2 regions of the Micromonospora globbae genome follow, and region 1 is predicted to be linked to the other one. Evidence: riboswitches for the same ligand, from Rfam matches in the RefSeq annotation. Region 1 holds a riboswitch; the other holds the start of a gene.
What was found. Region 1 has a riboswitch for glycine ahead of gcvP (aminomethyl-transferring glycine dehydrogenase). Riboswitches for the same ligand answer to the same signal wherever they lie in the genome.
Positions count from the first base shown of each region.

Region 1 (6,893 bases):
CAGCACCGTCCAGTCGAGGTCACGGCCGGTGACGTCGTCCTCGGCGGCCTTCTTCGCCCGCAGGTAGGCGGCGAACACCTCGTCGGTGCCCGGGCGCGGCGCGTCCTCCACGCCCATCGAGGAGACCAGCAGGTAGCGGCGGACGCCGGCGCGTTGCGCGGCGTCGGCGAGCAGCACGGCGGCGGCCCGGTCGACGGTGTCCTTGCGGGCGGCGCCGCTGCCCGGGCCGGCGCCGTCGGCGTGGACCACCGCGTCGGCGCCGGCGAGGTGACCGGCCAGCTCGTCGACGCCGACGCGCTCCAGGTCGGCGAGGACCGGCTGGGCGCCGACGGCGGTCAGGTCGGCGGCGTGGTCGGGGTTGCGGATCAGGCCGACGGCGGTGTCGCCGCGGCCGGCGAGTTCCCGCAGCAGCAGCCGGGCGATCTTGCCGTGCCCTCCGGCGATGACGACGCGCATACCTGCAACCTAGCCGCCGGTCCTGGTCGCCGCGCCGGCGAGCCGCGCCCTGTCGCCGGGTGGGCGAGCCCAGCGCCGCAGCGATCGGTGCGAGGTAGGGCCCGAGCACGCGCCATCGCCCTGTGAGCGAGGCCCGGCACGGGCCGCGCGTTCGCCGGGCGGGGCTCGGTGAGGCAGCATGGACGCGTGACGGAGACGATCGACGAGCTGGTCGAGCGGGTGGCCGGCGGCGGTGTCGTGGTGCTCAGCGGGGCGGGTCTGTCCACCGAGTCGGGCATCCCCGACTACCGGGGGCCCAGCGGGGTGGCGCGGCGGCACACCCCGATGACGTACCAGACGTTCACCCGGGATCCGCTGGCCCGGCGGCGCTACTGGGCGCGCAGCCACCTGGGGTGGCGGTTGATGGCGCGGGCACAGCCGAACGACGGGCACCGGGCGGTGGCCCGGTTGCAGCACGGCGGCCTGGTCGACGCGGTGATCACGCAGAACGTCGACGGGTTGCACACGGCGGCGGGCAGCCCGGAGGTGGTGGAGCTGCACGGCCGCCTCGACGAGGTGGTGTGCCTCGACTGCGGCAACCGGACCTCGCGGGAGGAACTGGACCGGCGGCTGCGGGAGGCGAACCCCGGGTTCGACGCGCGGGTGGCCGCCGTCAACCCCGACGGCGACGTGGACCTCGACGAGGCCGCGGAAGCGGCGTTCCGGGTGGTCGACTGCACGTTCTGCGGCACGGGCACGCTGAAACCGGACGTGGTGTTCTTCGGCGAGACCGTGCCTGCGCCCCGGGTGGCGCGCTGCTTCGCACTGGTGGAGCGGGCGCGGCTGCTGCTGGTGCTGGGCTCGTCGTTGACGGTGATGTCGGGGCGGCGGTTCGTGCTGCGGGCGGCGAAGCTCGGCATTCCCGTGGTGATCGTCAACCAGGGTCCGACGCGCGGTGACGCGTACGCGGCGCTGACCGTGGACGCGCCGCTGGGCCGGGTGCTGCCGGCGCTGGCCGACCGCGCCGTCGCGGCGGAGCCGGGCACGGCCCGGGTGGTGGCCGCAACCGGCTGACCCGCGCGTGGAGCCCGACCGGGCCGGGCCCGACAGCCGCACCCGCGCCGGCCGGCCGACCCGACCGGGGACCCCGCCGGGGCGGGCCCGGCGGCCGGGGCTGCCGCCGACCCCGGGACCAGGCATGATCACCGCCACCGGGGTACGACATCCGTGGGAAACCCTCCCGCTGGTAGCGTTGACCATGCCGGTAACACCCACGGGGGAGAGACCGCCCAGCAGTACCCGGGGCGGCGCCGAAGGGGCAAATCCTCCCCGGAACCTCTCAGGCAAAAGGACCTCGTGGGGCAGGCACTGTGGAGCGCCGTGCGGGCGCGACAGAGGGGGAGGCCGACTGTCGACCTCGCCCCGGGAGCGCAGCCCATGACCACAGAGCAGTTCGCCACCCGTCACATCGGCCCCGGCCCGGACGACGAACGCCGGATGCTGGAGACCGTCGGCTACAGCTCGATCGACGAGCTGATGGACGCGGCGATCCCCGAGGTGATCCGCTGGCACGGCACCCTGGACCTGCCGGAGCCGGCCACCGAGGCCGAGGCGCTCGCCGAGCTGAGGGCCCTCGCGGCCCGCAACACCGTCGCCGTCTCCATGATCGGCCTGGGCTACCACGGCACGCACACCCCGGCGGTGATCCGCCGCAACGTGCTGGAGGACCCGGCGTGGTACACGGCGTACACGCCGTACCAGCCGGAGATCAGCCAGGGCCGGTTGGAGGCGCTGCTGAACTTCCAGACGATGGTGACCGACCTGACCGGTCTGGCCACCGCGAACGCCTCGATGCTCGACGAGGGCACCGCCGCGGCCGAGGCCATGACCCTCGCCCGCCGGGCGTCGAAGAGCAAGAGCCCGGTGTACGTGGTCGACGCCGACGCGCTGCCGCAGACCATCGCGGTGATCAGCAGCCGGGCGGAGCCGCTCGGCATCGAGGTGCGGGTGCTCGACCTGGACGTCGAGGAGCTGCCCGGGGAGTTCTTCGGTCTGCACCTGCAATACCCGGGTGCGTCCGGTGCGGTCCGCGACCACGCGGCCCTCGTGGCGGCGGCGCACGGGGCCGGCGCGCTGGTGACCGTCGCCGCGGACCTGCTGGCGTTGACGCTGCTGCGCCCGCCCGGCGAGATCGGCGCGGACATCGCCGCCGGCACCACGCAGCGGTTCGGCGTACCGATGGGGTTCGGTGGCCCGCACGCCGGCTACCTGGCGGTGCGGTCGGGGCTGGAGCGGATGCTGCCCGGCCGGCTGGTGGGTGTGTCCCGCGACGCGGACGGCAACCCGGCCTACCGGCTGGCGTTGCAGACCCGTGAGCAGCACATCCGGCGGGAGAAGGCGACCAGCAACATCTGCACGGCGCAGGTGCTGCTGGCGGTGATGGCCGGCATGTACGCGGTGTACCACGGCCCGGACGGGCTGCGGCGCATCGCCCGGCGTACGCACGCGATGGCGGCGCGGCTCGCGGCGGCGCTGCGCGGCGGCGGCGTCGAGGTGGTGCACGACGCGTTCTTCGACACGGTGCTGGCGCGGGTGCCCGGCGGCGCGGAGGCGGTCGTGGCGGCCGCCGCCGAGCGGGGGGTGAACCTGCGGCTGGCCGACGCCGACCACGTCGGTGTGTCGTGCGACGAGACGACCACCGACGCGCACCTGGCCGTGGTGTGCGCCGCGTTCGGGGTGCCCGCCCCGGGGGCGGGGGCCGAGGAGGCGCTGCCGGCGGGCCTGGCCCGTACGTCGGAGTTCCTCACCCACCCGGTGTTCACCAGCCACCACTCGGAGACGGCGATGCTGCGGTACCTGCGGCGGCTGGCCGACTTCGACTACGCCCTGGACCGCGGCATGATCCCGCTGGGCTCGTGCACGATGAAGCTGAACGCCACCACCGAGATGGAGCCGATCAGCTGGGCGGAGTTCGCGCACGTCCACCCGTTCGCGCCGGCCGAGCAGACCGCCGGCTACCGGGAGATGATCGCCCAGTTGGAGGGGTGGCTGGCCGAGGTGACGGGCTACGACGCGGTGAGCGTGCAGCCCAACGCTGGGTCGCAGGGGGAGCTGGCCGGGCTGCTGGCGATCCGCGCGTACCACCGGGACCGGGGCGAGGGGCACCGGGACGTGTGCCTGATCCCGTCGTCGGCGCACGGCACGAACGCGGCCAGCGCCGTCATGGCCGGCATGCGGGTGGTCGTGGTGGCGTGCGACGCCGACGGCAACGTGGACCTGGTGGACCTCGACGCGAAGATCGACAAGCATCGGGACGCCCTGGCGGCGATCATGGTGACGTACCCGTCGACGCACGGGGTGTACGAGACGGGCATCGCCCAGCTGTGCGCGAAGGTGCACGACGCCGGCGGGCAGGTGTACGTCGACGGGGCGAACCTCAACGCGCTGGTCGGGTTCGCCAAGCCGGGGAAGTTCGGTGCCGACGTGTCGCACCTGAACCTGCACAAGACGTTCTGCATCCCGCACGGCGGCGGCGGGCCGGGTGTGGGGCCGGTGGCGGTGCGGGCACACCTGGCGCCGTACCTGCCGGGTGACCCGCTGGGCGGGCGGGCCGCGGGGCGGCCGGCGATCTCGGCGGCCCGGTACGGGTCGGCGGGGATCCTGCCGATCCCGTGGGCGTACCTGCGGATGATGGGCGCGTCGGGGCTGACCCGGGCAACCGGGGTGGCGGTGCTGGCCGCGAACTACGTGGCGGCGCGGCTGCGCAACCACTACCCGGTGTTGTACGCCGGCAACAAGGGCCTCGTGGCGCACGAGTGCATCCTCGACCTGCGGCCGTTGACGAAGGCGACCGGGGTGAGCGTCGACGACGTGGCGAAGCGGCTGATCGACTACGGCTTCCACGCGCCGACGATGTCGTTCCCGGTGGCGGGGACGCTCATGGTGGAGCCGACGGAGAGTGAGGACCTGGCCGAGCTGGACCGGTTCTGCGACGCGATGATCGCGATCCGGGCGGAGATCGACAAGGTGGGTTCCGGTGAGTGGCCGGCGGGGGACAATCCCCTGGCCAACGCGCCGCACACGGCGGCGATGGTCAGCGGGGACGAGTGGCCGCACCCGTACCCGCGGTCGGTGGGCGCGTACCCGGCCGGGGTGGACCGGGCGGGGAAGTACTGGCCGCCGGTGCGGCGGATCGACGGCGCGTACGGCGACCGGAACCTGGTCTGCTCGTGCCCGTCGCCGGAGGCGTTCGAGAGCTGAGCGGGTGTGCCGGGGCGGTCGCCGGTGGCCGCCCCGGCCGCGTCGTACCGGCCGGCGGCGGCCACGGTGACGGGCCGGTGCTGACCGGTGGGTGGTGACGCAGCGTGGTCGCGTCAGGCGACGAGGGCGTGGCGGGCGGGGCCGCGGTGCGGGGCGATGGACCGGCCGTCGGGGAGCAGTTCGCCGGTGTCCTCGAAGACGATGACCCCGTTGCAGAGCAGGCTCCAGCCCTGCTCAGGGAAGCAGGCGATGACCCGGGCGGCCTCCCGGTCGGTAGCGTCGGCGGAGGGGCAGGTGGGTTGGTGCTGGCACATCGGGTTCTCCGGACTGTGGGGGCACTGTGTCATGGTTCACATGACCAGTGACGCACAGTACCAAGCGAAAGTGGCCCGCATCGAGCAGGTATGCGCGTGCGGGTCGGGAAATCCACTGAACGGATGAGGCAGATAGGGCCAGACGGCGTGGAAACGCTCCCAGAACTGACTTCGGTCGATGCACCGGCGGCGCCCGCCCGCTGCCGCCGTACCCTCGTCGAGCGGGCCCGCTGGGAGTGGCGCCCGGCCGACGGCGGCGACCCCGCCGACGGCGCGCAGGAGTTCCTGGCCGCGCACGGCCTGCCGCTGCACGACCTCGCCCGCCCCGCCACCCACGACCCGGCCGGCGTCTGCGGCGCCGCCCTGTACGTGTCGGCCGCCGCCGGGGCGCTGCTGGCCGGCGCGCCGCCCGGCGCGCCCAACCCGGTGCCCACCCTGCCCGAGGTGGCCGTGGTCGTCTACGGCCACGGCGACCCGCCGTCGCCCCGGCCGGCGGCCGGCCCCTGGCGGCTCGGCGAGTGGGTCGAGAGCTGGACGCCGGCCCGGCACGCCGGCGCCGTCGAGGCGGTCCGCGACGCCATCGGCCGCGGCGACGTCTACCAGGTCAACGTCGTGGGGCACGCCGCCGCCCGGTACGCCGGGGATCCCCTGCCGGCCCTCGCCCGCCTGGGCACGCTGCCCGGCGCCCGCTACGGCGGCGTGCTGGCCGGCGCGGGCTGGGCGGTCGGCTGCGCCTCACCGGAGACGCTGGTCGAGCTGACCGGCGGGCGGCTCGTCACCCGCCCGATCAAGGGCACCCGGCCCGCCACCCCCGCCGGCGCCCGGGAGCTGCTGGCCAGCGCCAAGGAACGCGCCGAACACGTGATGATCGTCGACCTGGAACGCAACGACCTCGCGCGGATCGCCCGCACCGGCAGCGTCCGGGTCGACGAACTGTTCGCGGTGCGCCGCTGGTGCGACCTGTGGCAGGCGGAGTCCACCGTCTCCGCGACGGCCGCCGACGGGCTCGGCCTGGCCGACCTGCTGCGCGCCGTCTGCCCCGGAGGGTCGGTCACCGGGGCGCCGAAACGCGCCGCGCTGGAGCAGATCGCCGCCCTCGAACCGGTCGGCCGCGGCGCCTCCATGGGCGCGCTGGGCTGGGTCGCCCCCGGCCGCGTCGACCTGGGCCTGACCATCCGCACCGCCGCCGTCGACACCGACCGGGTCCACGTGTGGGCCGGCGGCGGCATCACCTGGGGCAGCGACCCGCGGGCGGAGGTCGCCGAGGCCGCCGCCAAGAGCGCCCCCGTGCGGGCCGCCCTCGGCGGCCGCTGACCCCTCCCGCGCGACCACCCCGGCCCGGCCGAGGTCGGCCCGGGCGCGCCGTTCCGCCGGCGCGCCCGCCGGGACGTCACGACCCCGCCGGGCACCCGCCGGGCCGGCTCACCCCCGGTCGGCGAACCCGTCGAGGGCGGCGACCACCCGCTCGCCGATGCCGCCGCGGGCGCCGTGACCGGCGGTCTCGACCAGGTCGAGGCGGGCGTCCGGCCACGCCTGCGCGAGCTGCCACGGGATGTCCGGCGGGCTGCTGACGTCCAGCCGCCCGTGCAGCAGGACCCCGGGGATCCCGGCCAGGCGGCCGGCGTCGCGCAGCAGCTGCCCGTCGGGCAGGAACGCCGCGTTGCTCCAGTAGTGGGTCACCACCCGCGCCGACAGCATGCGGAACCGGGGGTCGGCGAACCGCGGGTCGGGGCCCGCGCCGGGCACGGTGCGCACGTGCGTGTCGTCCCAGGCGCACCAGTCGCGCGCGGCCCGCTCCCGCACCGCCGGGTCCGGGTCGGCCAGCAGGCGGGCGTACGCGGCGGCGAGGTTGCCGTCCCGGTCGGCCGGCGGCACGCCGTTGCG
Region 1 covers NZ_CP108084.1:1,945,221-1,952,113, reverse strand. Annotated here, with positions in the region: gene OG994_RS08680 (SDR family oxidoreductase) at 1-456, opposite strand, end outside; gene OG994_RS08675 (NAD-dependent protein deacetylase) at 625-1,509, shown strand; glycine riboswitch at 1,702-1,800, shown strand; gene gcvP (aminomethyl-transferring glycine dehydrogenase) at 1,873-4,695, shown strand; gene OG994_RS08665 (DUF5999 family protein) at 4,809-5,009, opposite strand; gene OG994_RS08660 (chorismate-binding protein) at 5,133-6,323, shown strand; gene pip (prolyl aminopeptidase) at 6,432-6,893, opposite strand, start outside.

Region 2 (6,893 bases), 330 kb from region 1:
CTGTCGCTCCCGGCGCCGCCGGCTGGGAGGATCGGCGCGTGTGGTCCCGAACGTTCCCACGGCTCGCGCTGGCCGTCGGCCTCCTGGCGGCGGCGCCGGCCTGCACCACCCAGGACCGGGGGGCGGCCCCCGACGCGTCCGCTCCGGTCCGGCCGGTGGTCTCGCCGCTGCCTCCGCTGCCGCCTGAAGGGCTGCGCCTGTCGTGCGGGGACGCGATTCCGGGCACGGCGCCGCCGCCGGGGTACCGCACGGTCGCCGGAGCGGTCGCCGTGCCCACCGCCGTCCTCGGGTACGACCGGTCGCCCGACGGTCCGGAGCCGGCGTGGTGGTTCGCCAAGTGGGGGCTGTACGTCCGCGCCGGAGCGGCCGTCGAGGTGCGGGTGGCACCCGGGTGGGCGGGCCGAGCGCGCATCGGATGGGGCCGGGACGCCATGCCCGCGGAGACGGTGCAGGTGGGGCCGTGCCCCGCCGCGTCGGCCACGTGGCTGGTCTTCACCGGCGGGACGTGGGTGTCGGATCCGTCGTGCGTCCCGCTCGTCGTCGACTCCGGAGGGCAGCGGGTCGACGTGCCGGTCGCCGTCGGTACGCCGTGCGCGGGGCCGCGCTGACAGGGGCGCACCTCGTGCCCCCACGCTGGGGCCCGGCCCCCGCCGTGGCCGCCGTCGCGCCCGCGGCAGTGCGGCCGGACCCCGTCGTCCGAGGCCCGGCCGGGCTGTCCGCGCGCCGGTCACTGGCCCGGCTTGTACCTCCGCTCGATGTGGCCCTTCAGGTCCTCCGGGTAGAAGTAGACGGGGCGCAGGTCGCCGTTGGCGTACCGTTCGGCCTGGTCGTTGAAGTGCGGCGAGTCGGGGTGCCCGCTCGCGCCTCCGGCCGTCACCGCCCAGGCGCGCAGCCGCGGCCCGAACTCGACGACCGCCACGAAGCTGTTGCCGCTGGTGCCGTAGTAGCGCTTCGTGCCCGGGTAGCGGCGCGCGCCGAACGAGGCGAGCGAACCCCACTGCGCGGAGGTGAAGGGCACCGGGATGCTGGGCTTGGCGTCGTCGAAGGTCTGGGTGATCGCGCCGTCGTTGCGCTGGAAGCGGTTGATCTCGCCCCACGGCACCTGCCAGCTGCCGAAGTCCTGCGTAAGCCGGTTCGTTGCCTCCGCGAGGGCGGTGAGCCGCTGCGGGTCGGTGGCGCGTTCGGCCAGGTAGTCCCACATGGACATGCCGGCGTCGCGGGCCGCCTGCGCCAGGGGCGCCCACAGCGCCTCACCCCAGAACACGGCCAGGGACGTCGCGGTCGACTCCGCGCTCCAGCGGTGGTCCCAGTCGCGGAGCAGACCGACCGGGCCGGCGAGCGCCGACTTCTGCGGGTCGTCGTCGGGCAGCTTGTCCCACGCGGCGACCAGTTGCGGCACGAGCCGGGCGAACGCCGTGAGGTACCGGTCGAAGGCCGCCTCGATCAGCGTCTGCGGCGTGAAGTCGGTGCGGGCGCTGAGCACGCGGATCGCCTGCGGGCCGCGCGGGTTCTCCCCGGCCTGGTCGAAGTAGCGCGGGTAGTCCTCCGCCCGGGGGCTGTCCGGGCCGGCGGCGGTCCACGGCCAGTTGTTCGTGTTGAACGTCCAGCCGTTCCTCGGGTTCACCACCTGCGGGAGGCTCCGCAGGGTGTGCAGCCCGTGCCAGTCGGTCTCCGGGTGGCTGCCGTCGACGGGCTTGCGGTAGTCGAAGCGGTCCTCGCGTACGGGCATGAACTGCGGCACCAGGAACGCGATCTCACCCTTCGCGCTCGCGAACAGGGTGTTGTTCGAGCTGTTGGCCTTGAGCCCCGCCACGGCGATGTAGCTCGCGTAGTCGCGCGTCTTGGTGCGCAGGAAGCTCTGTTGCAGCGCCTCGACGGGCCGGTTCATGAGGGCGAACGCGATCCACTTGCCGTCGGCCTCTCGCACGATGGGCCCGTGGTGGGTGGCGTACGTCGTGAACCGCCGGCGCGCCAGCCCGCCCTCGGCCGTACGGTAGGACAGCGTGATCGTCTTCGTGGTCACCGGCCGCAGCCGCGTGCCGTACCGGTAGGAGCGGCGGCCGTCCGGCCCGGTCACGATCGTCTCGGCGAACTCGTCGACGTTGTCGACGCCGCTGGACGTGTGCATCCATCCGGTGTGGGCGTTGAAGCCCTGGTAGATGAAGAACTGGCCCCAGGTGGCCGCGCCGTAGACGTCGAGCCCCTCGCCGCTGGTCACGTGCTGCTCGGAGCGGAAGAAGAAGCTGGTGTGCGGGTTGATCAGCAGCAGCGCGTGGCCGTCACGGGTGTGGCTGGGCGCGATGGCCATGCCGTTGGAGCCGCTGGGCTCGCGGAACAGCAACCCGCGTTCCTCGTCGGTCATCGGCGCCGAACGCCCCTCGTAGAACGCCTGGAGCTGGCTGAGCGGCACCCGCTCGATGTCGCCGCCGATGCTGCCCTCGGAGAAGCTCAGCGGCATCCACGGCTCGAACCGCGTGATGACGCGCGGGCGCACCTCGGGGTGGGTCGCGAGGTAGTAGTTGAGGCCGTCCGCCCAGGCCTGCATGAGCTTCCGCAGCCAGTCGGGGCAGGCGGCGTAGTACCTCTTCAGGGTCTCGGGGTCGATGAACAGCCGCTGGCGCAGGTCCTGCCAGATCGCGCTCTCGCCCTCGGCCTCGGCGAGACGGCCGAGGCTCACCAGGTAGTTGCGCTCGATCCGGTTGAAGTCGTCCTCGGCCTGGGCGTACATCATCCCGAACACGGCGTCGGCGTCCGTCCTGCCGGTCACGTGCGGGATGCCCCAGTCGTCGCGGGTGATCGTCACGTGTGCCGCCTGCCGGCGCCAGCGGGCGAGATCGGATCCGCCCTTCCCGGCCGCGGTCGCGCCGCCGGTCGGCAGTCCCGCCGCGACGGCGGCGGCGCCGGCGGCCAGTCCGGCTGCGCCGCCCAGGATGCGGCGCCGGCTCAGCCCGTCGTTCTGCGCGTGGTCCATGGGGGTGGTCCACCTTTCTCGAAAGGGACGGTGCGGTGGTGGGGCGATCCGGGTGGATCGGCTCGTGGCATCCGCGGGGTCGGCGCCCGAGGCGCCGCGGCGACTGCCGGTTCGCGGACTCCCAGCACGGCGGCCTGTCCCTACCGGACGGACCCGGCGGTGCCGGTCGCGCGTGGGTGAGGTGCGCCGGAGGCGCCGGCGCAGGGTCGGGCGGCGGCGCGGTGCCCGCCGTTCGGCCAGGGGACGACAACGATCATCGCCACCTCCCCGACCACTCGGTGATCAACCCGCTCCGACATGACTACCACTCGTGGGGCGGACGGGCAATAGAGATCAACAGATATTCGCCCTGATCGCAGGCCGGGTCACGGCCGGCGCGCGTGATCGCTCCGCGACACGAGGGGCGGGCGGCGGAGCCAGGCGACCAGCACGGCGGCGGCCAGGTGCGCCAGCGCGACCACCGGCGACGTACGGAGCACGGCCACGTTGGTGACGACCGCGCCGGCCAGCAGGCACACGAGACCGAGCGCCGCGTAGCCGGCCAGCCGGGGGATCACCAGGCCCACCCCGCCGGCGACCTCCAGTGCGCCCACCGCGTAGCGGAACCACTGCCCGGCGCCGATGTCGTCGAACATCGCCACCATGGCGGGATTGCCGCCGAGCTTGGCCGTTCCTGCGGCGACCATCGCGAGCGCCAGCGGCACCTGCGGTATCCACCGCAGGTGACGGACGCGGCCCGGCGACAACTGCTTCGTGGTCATGGCGATCCCTTCGACGGCGGTGCCTGCCACCGGTACGTCGAAGCGGCGCCCCGGCGCCGGACACCCGCGACACCGCTCCCGGCGGCCGGGCGTGGCGCGGCGCGCGACCGCACCACCGACCGTGCGGGTTCACGACCAGATACGCATTGGCGTCGGTAATAATCTTTTACGGGCAACCATGGGATGAGGGTTGACATCCGCGGGCCCTGTTGGTTTGGATCGACACTAGCCGTTTGAGGAGCTGCAGGAGAGTCCTCCCTCTGGCCAAGGGAGGCGCCGAAGGAGCAACTTCCCGGAATCTCTCAGGCCCAGGTACTGCAGTTCCGAGGCGCCACTGGAGAGCAGCGGCGTATGCCGCTCACCGAAGGGGGAAGCCAGCGCGAGCTGGTGACACTCTCAGGTAAACAGACAGTGGGGACGGTGGGCGCCCGTTGCGTCCAATCGACAGTCGGCTCAACGTCATGCCCTTTTCCGTCGACCCCCAATTTGTCACTCCTCCGCGGGATCCTCCATTTCGGATTGCCCGTTGCTCACCATTTCGGCATGCCGACGACCCGCTGTCACTGTCCGGTTGATCAGCTTCTGGTCGAGGAGAGCAACGTGTGTGAAACCGATCATCTCGATTCGTCCGGGTACAGCCGTCGCGATCTGCTCGGGCTCCTCGGCGCCGCCGGCGCCGGGCTCGCGGTCGCTCCCATCCTGACGTCGGACCCGGCCCTGGCCGCCGCGTCGGATCTCGCGCTCGACCCCGCGACGATGCCGGCCGATCCCGTGAACTACGAGGCGCCGACGGGTCTGGCCGTCGACTCACAGGCGAAGGACGCGGCCCTCTCGTGGATCGACCGCGAGTCCGACCGCATCATCGGCCTGAACGACCGGATCTGGGAGTACGCGGAGCCCTCCCTGGCCGAGTGGAACTCGTCGTGGGCCGAGGCGCAGTTCCTGAAGGCGAACGGCTTCACGATCGAGTGGGGGTCGGGCGGCATGCCCACCGCGTTCGTGGCGACGTTCAGCAACGGCACCGGCAAGCCGGTGATCGGCTTCAGCGGTGAGTACGACGCGCTGCCGGGGCTGTCGCAGGAGAAGTCCAACCCGCAGCACTCCCCGCTCGTCTACCACCACGACCCCTACTCGCCCACGTACGGCTTCGGCCACGGCTGCGGGCACTGCGCGCTGGGCGCCGCGGCGGCCGGCGCGGCGGTGGCGACCGCGAAGGCGATGAAGGCCCGCAACCTCGACGGCACCATCAAGTTCTTCGGCTCCACGGCCGAGGAGCAGCTGGTCGGCAAGTCGGTCGCCGTGAAGGCGGGCGTCTACCGGGGCCTGGACGCCTTCGTCGACTGGCACCCGGCCACCGGCAACAGCACCAGCTGGGGCTCGGGCAACGCGATGTACAGCGTCGCGTTCCAGTTCCTGGGCACCGACGGCCACGGCGGCTCCCCGTTGAGCACCCGCTCCACCCAGGACGCGGTCACGGCGATGGCGATGCTCACCGAGTTCCTGCGGGAGAGCGACATGGCCCACACCGCCCGCATGCACCACGCCATCCGCCAGACCGGGCAGGCGCCGAACGTCTTCCCGACGCTGTCGAGCATCTGGTACTACGCGCGGGAGGGCAGCCCGGCCCGCGCCAAGATCCTCATGGACAAGATCGTCAAGTGTGCCGAGGCGGCCGCCCTGGCCACCGGCACCCGCATGCAGTACCGCATCATGGGCGGCGTCTGGAACAAGCTCGGCAACAAGCGCGGCGCCGAGTTGATGTACGCCAACATGACGCAGGTCGGCGCGCCGACGTTCTCGGAGGCCGACCAGCGCTTCGGCAAGGCGTTGCAGAGGTCGAACGGGTCGGCGGAGACCGGCTTCTCCTCCACGATCAGTGAGCTCCGGCCCCCGGCGCCGGTGTTCATGGGCGGCGGCTCCACCGACGTCGCCGACATCAGCTGGCAGGTGCCCACCATCTCCATGGGCACCGCCCACCAGCCCGGCGGCACGAAGAACCACTCGTGGCACCACACCGCCACGGCGGCGTCGCACGCCGGGCACGTGTCCATGCTGGCCGCCGCCAAGTACCTGGCCGCCACCACCGTCGATCTGCTGACCCAGCCGACGGTCATCGCCGAGATGAAGGAGGAGTTCGAGCGGCGTACGGCGAAGATCAAGTGGAAGAGCATGCTGCCGAACGACTACGAGCTGCCCCTGTACGAGCCGCCGAAGTGGTTCCTGGAGCGGACCCGGCAGTCCTGGCCGCCGCGCGGGGTCACCTGGCCGCCCCGGCGGGTCGTCTCCACCGAGACCGCCCCTGACCTCGGGCCGAGCCTGCCGCCGTCGAACCTGCCGCCGCTGGAGTAGCGCCGGTGGGCCCGGCGTCGCCGGGCCGGAGCACGGGTGTGGTGTCGGGGCGCGGCCCCGGCACCACACCGCCGTGTCCGCGTCGCACGCCCTTTCGGGCGACGTACGCCGGCCCGTGACGCGGGCCGGTGCTCGTCCGTGACGCGGGGCGGCGCGGGCCCGCGATGCCGGTCACCGCTCGTCCGTGCGCCGGTCGGCGGTCCGTGATGCCGGTCACCGCTCTTCTACGACGCCGGGCGGCGCCGGCTCGACGAGGATGTCTAGGGTTATGCCGATGCCTTCCTCGCTGAACGCCTCGAAGACGCGGGCCGCCCTGCGGGCCTCGGCACGCGTCTCCCTGGACATGCTGCTGGTCCTGCTGGGCACCGGGGTGGTCCTGTGGATCATGGGCCGGATGTGGTCGGTCGTCTGGCCGCTCGTGATCGCCCTGCTCCTGACCACGTTGACCTGGCCGCTGGCCCGCTTCCTGCGCCGGCACGGCTGGCGCCCGGCGCTGGCCGCGTCGACCGTGACCCTGCTGTTCCTCCTCGCCGCCGCCGGGATCGTGGTGCTCATCGCGGTGCCGGTCGCGTCGCAGTCCGGCGAGCTGGCCGACGGGGTCGTCGACGGGATCCAGCACCTGCGCGAGTGGGCCTCCGGCCCGCCGCTGAACATCGGCGACGACGAGATCAGCGAGGCGCTCGACGCCGGGGTCGCCCGTGTCCAGGACAGCGTGGGCAGCATCGTGACCGCCACGGTCACGGGTGTGGGGACGATCGTCAACGGGGTCGTCACCGCCGTCCTGGCGGTGTTCCTCATGTTCTTCTTCCTCA
Region 2 covers NZ_CP108084.1:2,273,835-2,280,727, forward strand. Annotated here, with positions in the region: gene OG994_RS10120 (hypothetical protein) at 39-608, shown strand; gene OG994_RS10125 (penicillin acylase family protein) at 728-2,971, opposite strand; gene OG994_RS10130 (DoxX family protein) at 3,337-3,732, opposite strand; glycine riboswitch at 3,967-4,060, shown strand; gene OG994_RS10135 (amidohydrolase) at 4,333-6,081, shown strand; gene OG994_RS10140 (AI-2E family transporter) at 6,356-6,893, shown strand, end outside.
Region 2: it holds a riboswitch for glycine, as region 1 does, so the genes downstream of both, OG994_RS10135 (amidohydrolase) here and gcvP (aminomethyl-transferring glycine dehydrogenase) in region 1, are expected to answer to the same signal.